DNA from 2 places in the Lysinibacillus sp. NPDC094177 genome. Region 2 is predicted to be linked to the other one. Evidence: riboswitches for the same ligand, from Rfam matches in the RefSeq annotation. Region 2 holds a riboswitch; the other holds the start of a gene.

What was found. A riboswitch is a leader RNA that binds a small molecule or an ion and turns the genes downstream of it on or off. The one in region 2 is predicted to bind cyclic di-AMP.
Region 1: another riboswitch for cyclic di-AMP. It lies ahead of ACQKNC_RS02110 (TrkH family potassium uptake protein); the one in region 2 lies ahead of ACQKNC_RS19685 (APC family permease).

What each region holds. Positions count from the first base shown of each region.
Region 1 covers NZ_JBNNTW010000001.1:443,354-447,576, reverse strand. Annotated here, with positions in the region: gene ACQKNC_RS02115 (potassium channel family protein) at 16-672, opposite strand; gene ACQKNC_RS02110 (TrkH family potassium uptake protein) at 697-2,034, opposite strand; cyclic di-AMP (ydaO/yuaA leader) riboswitch at 2,169-2,311, opposite strand; gene rpsU (30S ribosomal protein S21) at 2,563-2,736, shown strand; gene ACQKNC_RS02100 (NfeD family protein) at 3,075-4,223, shown strand, end outside.
Region 2 covers NZ_JBNNTW010000016.1:69,898-74,120, reverse strand. Annotated here, with positions in the region: gene ACQKNC_RS19690 (Nramp family divalent metal transporter) at 1-1,131, opposite strand, end outside; cyclic di-AMP (ydaO/yuaA leader) riboswitch at 1,777-1,927, shown strand; gene ACQKNC_RS19685 (APC family permease) at 2,105-3,928, shown strand; purine riboswitch at 4,125-4,223, shown strand, end outside.

The DNA of each region.
Region 1 (4,223 bases), on a different contig from region 2:
ACACAGCCTATTTGATTATTCAATATTTGCGAATAAAGCAATATCCTTCCTGTTACCGATCATTACTAATAAATCTTCCTCTTCAATAATCTGCTCAGGGGAAGGAGAAATGATAATGTCCCCTTCTCGAACAATGGCAATGACACTTACACTATACTTCGCACGAAGGTCTAAATCTCGAAGATTTTGTCCAGCCATCTTTGAAGGAATCATAATTTCTTCTATACTGTATTCTTTTGATAATTCAATATAGTTTAACATATTAGGTGAGAGAAGCTGATTAGCAACTCGCTCTCCCATATCTCTTTCAGGATAGATAATCCAGTCAGCTCCTACTTTATCTAAAACTTGCCCGTGTCTTTTTCCAAGAGCCTTTGCAATCACCTTTTTGATTCCAAGTTCTTTTAATAATGATACGGTTAAAATGCTCGATTGCATATCATTGCCTATTGCCACGATGACATAATCGAAATTGCCTATTCCTAAAGAGGTAAGAGCTTTTTCTTCTGTCGTATCAGCGACTACTGCATGTGTCACATATAGTTCAGCATCTTCGACTCTTTCCTCATTAATGTCGATTCCTAAAACTTCCTGCCCAGCCTCATGTAATCTGCGAGCTATACTTGTTCCAAATCTACCTAGGCCAATTACAGCATATTGTTTGATAGCCATTGCACTCCACTCTCCTTTATGTGATTACCCAATCATAATATTTCCCTTAGGATGACGGAATGCCTCAGATTTCCGTCGTTTTGTTATGGCAAAAGCAATTGTTAATGGACCTAATCTACCAGCAAACATTGTCAATATGATGACTAGTCGACCACCAGGTGATAGCTCAGGAGTTAACCCCATAGAAAGTCCTACTGTACCAAACGCAGAGGTTGCCTCAAATAAATACATCATAAAACTATGTCCTTGCTCAGTAATACTTAAGACAAACGTGACGAATATAACAATCATCATTCCACACATTGTGACTGTCAAAGCCTTTAAAATTGTTTCGTTAACTATTCTACGTCTAAAGAGAACAACATCTTCTTTTCCTCTAATTTGTGACCACATCGTAGCAACTAAAAGCGAGAAGGTTGTTATTTTTATTCCCCCAGCAGTGGAACCGGAACCTGCTCCAATGAACATCAGCAAGATGATTAAAAATAGTGTTGATTGTGCTAAGTCTCCTATAGGAAGAGTATTTGAACCAGCAGTCCTTGGAGTAACAGCTTGGTATAATGAACCAAGAATTTTGCCCCATTCAGACAAAGGTCCAAGTGTTTTACTATTTCCATATTCAAATAAGAAAATTAAAACCGTCGAGCCAACTGTTAAAATAAGCGTTGTGGTTAATACAATTTTTGAATGCACGGAAAGGCGTTTTGTTTCCCGATATTCATATAGTTCATTGATGACGATAAACCCTAAGCCACCAATTGTAATAAGAGCACAAATAGTTAAAACGATAAACGGGTCGTCTACATATGCGGTCAACCCATTAAAGCCTCCCATTAAATCAAATCCAGCGTTATTAAAATTCGAGATGGAATGAAAGAAGCCAAAATATATAGCTTTACCTACAGGCATATCGAACGAAAAACGAATAGATAAAATTAAACCACCTATTAATTCAATTAGTGCAGTAAATAGTAGTATCCTTCTAACCAGTCTAACAAGACCAGCCATTGTAATATTATTGAAGGCTTCTTTTAATAAAAGTCTTTCTTTTAAGGAAATTTTTTTTCCTAATAGTAAAAAGAATAGTGTTGCAAACGTCATAAAGCCTAATCCACCAATTTGGATAAGAAATAAAATAACTAATTCTCCAAATATAGAAAATGTATCACCAGTATCTACAACAATCAGTCCTGTTACGCACGTTGCAGAAGTAGCGGTAAATAAGGCGTCTAAAAAAGAAAGTCCCTCACCATTCTCCGTTGCAATAGGAAGAGTTAACAAAAACGTTCCAATTAGGATAATAGTAGCAAAGCCCAAAACAAGTATTTTAGGAGGATTTAATTTATTTTTCACTGTTTTCATCGTATTCTCCTCAATGATTGGATAAAGATTTTTTTTAATCACTTATAAAATGTTAAATTGACATAATAAAAAGACCAACTGTTTTTGTATGTTTCAAGGCATAAAAATAAACATACTCATAAGCGGTCTAATATGACCTCCTTCGCTTGAGCCGACGAAGTTAGCTGACGGGTAGAATGGCGAAAGAGTTTCTCATTCCTTCTGCAAATGCAAAATTAACCCCAAAATACTGGGTCCTCCGTTCTCATAAATAATTGAGATTTGGCTACTATACAATTGAATGTGATAATTCTACGCCCATATTCTATTTTTTGTAAACCCTAAATTTTTAGGTAACAATACTATTGTTTATTGTGGACAAAATGTAAGCCGAAAATTCCTAAAGAAATAACACCAAAAATTCTCGATATTAATTCGTACACTTTCTATTGACCATTTTTAGACAATACGTTATAATTCTTTAGTACACAGCAGATGGTTATTAGCCTATTTGTGTATTGACGTGTGTTCGGAGGGAGGGAAAGAGAGATGTCAAAAACTGTCGTTCGCAAAAACGAATCGCTTGAAGATGCTCTTCGCCGCTTCAAACGTACTGTATCAAAAAGTGGTACAATTCAAGAAGTTAGAAAGCGCGAGTTCTACGAAAAACCTAGCGTAAAACGTAAAAAGAAATCAGAAGCTGCACGTAAACGTAAGTGGTAATTTAATTTCCCATTAAAAATCCCTACGTTCATAACACGCAATTGTATGATTCACTGAGCAGACAAAAATATACCTGAAATTAATCACATTTTGATTAATTTCAGGTATTTTACATTAAGCTCAAATTTACGTACATATTGAGAAGCCGAATGTAATCCTTGCGATTCATTCGGCTTTTATGTTTGCATAGCTGTTTAGATTGTACAAGCTAAATACGGTTATTAAAGCCCGCAGATTAAAAATTCACTGTATAATAAAATTATTAAGAGATTTGTGAAACTTTTTGCATAGTCAGTCGTATATACAGTAGAGAAGCATGTTAGAAGGGAGGGAAAAAGATGCGGAGATGGAGATTCCTCAGTTATTTATTAGTTATTTGGGTGACATTTTTGTTAGCGTTTCCATTAACGTCGGCTTTTGCAAGTAGCAAGGTCTACCACATACCTATTCATAATGAAGTAGAACGAGGACTTCACGCATTTTTAGAACGAGCTTTTAAAGAGGCGGAAGAAAACGATGCAGAGGCGATTATTTTAGACATTCATACGCCTGGCGGTTTCGTGAATGCAGCAGGTGATATTGCTATGCTTATGGATGCAACGGATATACCTAAGATTGCGTATATTAACAAAGACGCGCATTCTGCAGGTGCCTTTTTAGCCTTACATGCGGATGAAATCTATATGGTGCCAAATGGAACGATCGGGGCGGCTGCAGTTATTGACTCAGTAGGAAATGCGGCAGACTTAAAGGCTCATAGTGCATGGGTTGCTCAAATGGAAGCAGCTGCAGAATCTAAAAAACGCAAACCAATATATGCACGAGCAATGGCTGATGCATCTGTTGATTTACCAAAATTTCGAGCAGGAAAAGGGAATTTATTAACTTTATCTGCTTCGGAGGCAGAAAAAGTTGGTTATTCTGAAGGGACGGTTTCGAATTTCCAGGATCTTTTAAAAGCAACGCAATTAAATGGAAGTGATATTGTACCAATTGAACCTACTTTTGCTGAAAAACTTGCTCGTTTTATTACGAATCCGATCATCGTTCCAATTTTATTGTCGATTGCAAGCTTGGGACTTGTAGTTGAGCTTTATTCACCAGGTTTTGGTGTTCCAGGTATAATGGGATTGTCAGCACTTGGATTATTTTTCTTCGGTCATATGGTAGCGGGCTTTGCAGGTTATGAAACATTACTTTTATTTATTGTAGGCTTAGCGCTTGTAGTTGCGGAATTTTTTGTCCCCGGAGGTATTGTTGGTATTTTGGGTGGTGTGCTAATATTACTAAGTCTAATACTGGCAGGTGCAAACATGATGCAAATGATTATAGCGATTTTCATTGCGCTTGTTGTAGCGATAATAGGAATGGTGATCCTGATGAAATTTTTCGGTAAAAAATTGCATGTTTTAAACAAGCTGGTCTTGATGGATGCGACAACGACGGAAGAGGGCTATGTATCTAACGTGAATCGCACAGAGCTGCTT
Region 2 (4,223 bases):
AAGCGGTACAAGAGCAAATGCAATACCAAACGATAAAACAACTTGGCTTAGGACAAGTGCATAAGTTGCATTAACTCCAGATGCAATGATGATCAGAGGAGGTAACATTGTAATAGCTCGACGTAAATAAAGCGGAATTTTTCTTCTAATAAAGCCTTGCATCACAACGTCACCTGCAAGTGTACCAACTGAAGAGCTAGCAAGACCTGCAATGAGAAGGCCAAGACCAAAGGACACCGCCGCCATCGGACCAAGCGCCTCTTTTAATCCGTTATAAGCGATATCTAAATCTTCAACTACTAAGCCTTGTGTATGGAATACTGCTGCAGCAATAACAAGCATGCTCATATTGATAGCGCCTGCGACAATCATCGCGATAATAATATCAATAAACTCAAAACGGAATATACGTTTTTTTTCAGCATCATTTCGGCCAACGACACGACTTTGGGTTAATGAAGAATGCAAGTAAATGGCGTGTGGCATAACGGTTGCTCCTAAAATACCTGTTGCCAGTAAAATAGAATCTACTCCGTCAAAGCGTGGTGTGAAAATGCCTAGCGTTACTTCACCCCAATTTGGCTGTGCTAAAAATGTTTGGAATGCAAACGCTAATACGACAATAAGCACCATGCCAGAAATACCTGCCTCAAATGCTCTAAAGCCTCTACGCTGTAATTCTAGAATAGCAAATGAGCCGACTGCTGTAATAAGCGCTGCAGGCAACATTGGAATATTGAATAACAAGTACAGTCCAAGTGCAGCACCGATAAATTCTGCAAGATCTGTTGCAATAATGACCAATTCAGCCTGAATCCATAAAAAAATAGAAGTTTTTTTAGAAAAATGTTCACGTGCTACTTCAGGTAAATTTTTACCAGTAGCAATACCAAGCTTTGCTGATAAGGATTGAATTAACACTGCCATTAAATTGGAAAAGGCGATTACCCAAAGTAGTAAATACCCATATTGTGAACCTGCTGTAATATTTGTTGCGAAGTTGCCTGGATCAATATAGGCAACTGCTGCGATGAAAGCTGGGCCAAGAAACGGTAAGATTCGTCGCCAGCCTTTTATATCTCCATTTAAAACCGCCTCAGCTGACGGTTTTGTCATTCGTTTGTAAACCATGTTGTTCCCTCATTTCAAAGAGTATCGCAGGAGAAATAAAGTTTCCTAAAGGAAAATGATATATTCCTATTTTATAGTTAGAATAAGAAAATGTGAAGAAGTTTGCTCGATTTTTTTGCTTAATTCGAAATGTTTTTAGTATAGTAAATCAATTGTCATTAATGAACGTTGATTTTGATTATGTATCATAATGTATTGAAGAATCATAGCAAAATATTCGATTCTTTGAAAATGATCAAGGATTAATGTACTTAGCTATTTTAAAAGCAAGAATATACTTATAAGGTGGCTTTTTAATTGATCTCCAATTCGGGTATTCATATATTTCCTACCCATATTAAAACATTATTCCTTAAAAAATAAAGATTAATCACCAAAGTTGCGACAGTTGCCAAGTATATAAGTTAATTGGAGTGGGGCTGAGTGAACCTTGGAAATCAGCGTCACAAATGAGACCCTGTAACGCAAGTGAAACGGCTTCCAGAGAAAGCGCTCGATCGGAACGGAGATCAACCACAGGTTAAGGTAGTGAGCCATCATAAAAATATTCAAAAAATCAAGTAAAAAAAATTTTTTGTAACCGTTTTCTTCATCTTTACTTTTTTTAATTACAGGCGTAATATGACATCATTATAAAAGTTTCAAATTTCTAAATCGCTGAAGCAATTAGACGCGGGGGACCCAATTTTTACAGATTACATAGGTAATCTTGGGGTGAATCTCTTCATTTATTGAAGGGTAGGGCTACTCAGGCCCGAATCCGACAGCTAACCTCGTAAGCGTTAAGAGCAGAAAAGTGGAGCTTGGCAGACGAATGAGCGTCTACAAGTCTTATTTAGTGATGGCTTGTAGATTTTTTTTATCTTCATTTAATGAAACAAAGCCCCGGTGAATGGCACAAAAACCAATTATGCTAAAGTGTAATCGATTTAGAAATGTGAAACACATTCTATGAAACTAGAAGGTGTAGTAAATGAAATCCTCATTAAAACGTTTTATTATAGGTAAACCATTGAGATCTGATGCATTGGGGGAGCAAAAGCTTAGTAAAACTAAAGCACTTGCCATACTATCGTCCGATGCTTTGTCATCAGTAGCGTATGGACCTGAGCAAATTTTAATTGTACTCATGACAGTAAGTACTGTTGCTTTTTGGTATTCTCTACCGATTGCTGCTGGGGTAGTTGTATTACTGACAGCACTTATTTTCTCGTATCGTCAGGTTATTTATGCGTATCCACATGGTGGTGGAGCATACGTAGTTTCTCGGGAAAATTTAGGTGTCAATGCGGGGCTAGTCGCAGGTGGATCGTTGCTTGTCGATTATATTTTAACAGTTGCGGTAAGTGTATCGGCTGGAACAGATGCCATTACTTCGGCATTTCCAAGTCTGCATCCCTATAATGTGATAATCGCTGTGTTTTTTGTTATATGTTTAACGCTTTTAAACCTACGTGGTGTAACAGAATCTGCATCCATTTTAGCGTATCCAGTTTATTTGTTTGTAATCGTGATGTTGATATTAATCGGGGTAGGGGCTTATAACATAGTAACAGGGCAAGTTCCTGCTGAGTTGCATCCAAAGGTTGGTACACCGGTTGCAGGTATTAGTTTATTTATATTATTAAAAGCATTTGCATCAGGAAGTTCAGCTTTGACTGGTGTTGAAGCAATTTCAAATGCTATTCCTAACTTTAGAGATCCAGCCCCAAAAAATGCTTCTAAAACATTATTAGCTATGGGTGGTATTTTAGCAGTGCTATTTATTGGTATTGTGAGCCTAGCTTATTTTTATGGAGTTGCTCCAAATTCGAAAGAAACGGTTGTTTCACAAATTGCGGAGGCAAGTGTAGGTCGTAATATCTTTTATTATATAGTGCAAGGAACAACAGCGATGATATTAGTACTTGCTGCGAATACAGGTTATTCAGCATTTCCTTTACTAGCTGTTAATTTATCGAAGGATGGTTTTATCCCAAGAATATTCCAAGTTCGTGGGGATAGACTTGGTTATTCAAATGGCATTTTGATGCTTGGTTTAGCTGCCATTGTTTTAATCTTTTTATTTGGTGGAACAACAGAGCATTTGATTCCACTATATGCAGTTGGTGTGTTTATTCCGTTTACTTTAGCGCAAGTTGGAATGATGCGAAAATGGTTGCGTGAAAAGCCAAAAGGTTGGGTTGCTAAATTTGTAATTAATACGATTGGGGCGGTCATTTCCTTTATTGTAGCTATGATGTTTTTTGTGACAAAATTACCTCAAGTATGGCCAGTGTTTATCTTTTTACCAATTATTATTTGGACGTTTCACCGTATTAAGCAGCATTACAAAACAGTTGGTCAACAACTAAGATTAGATAATGAGAAATTACCGATTGTTGAGGGGAATGTCTTCATTGTCCCAGTCGCGGGTATTACGAAAGTAGTCGAAAACACATTGCATTACGCGCAGTCATTAAACGTTGATAAAATTATTGCCTTTTATGTAGCTTTCGATCAAGCGGAAGCAAAAGTGTTCGAGGAGAAATGGAAAGCTTGGCAGCCAAATATAAGACTTGTAACATACTATTCGCCATATCGGAGCATTACACAGCCGTTGATGAAATTTATTGATAAGGTAGAACATCAATGTACGAAAACTGGCCATCAAGTAACAGTGATCATCCCACAATTTTTACCGAAAAAAGGATGGCATCATATGTTACACAATCAATCGAGTCTATTAATTCGCGCATCGCTGTTATTTCACAAAAATGTCGTCATTATGACAGTGCCCTTCCATTTATTAAAATAATGACTAGCAAGCTCGAAAATAGTCTGATATAATCAGTACGTTGATTGTAAAACACGAACGTTTACAATTAAAATTCACTAAAATGATAGTAAATTCCGAAAAAACAGACTTTATTCAGCGTGAGATATAGGCACATACCGAATGAAGTGCTATTTTTGGAAATGACGCCAAGGCGTGATAAAAATAAGAAGTTTTTACAGCTTTATACTATTTCACTCATATAATAGCGAGAATATGGCTCGCAAGTTTCTACCGATTTACCGTAAATGAATCGACTATGGGTAGCAATGTTTTA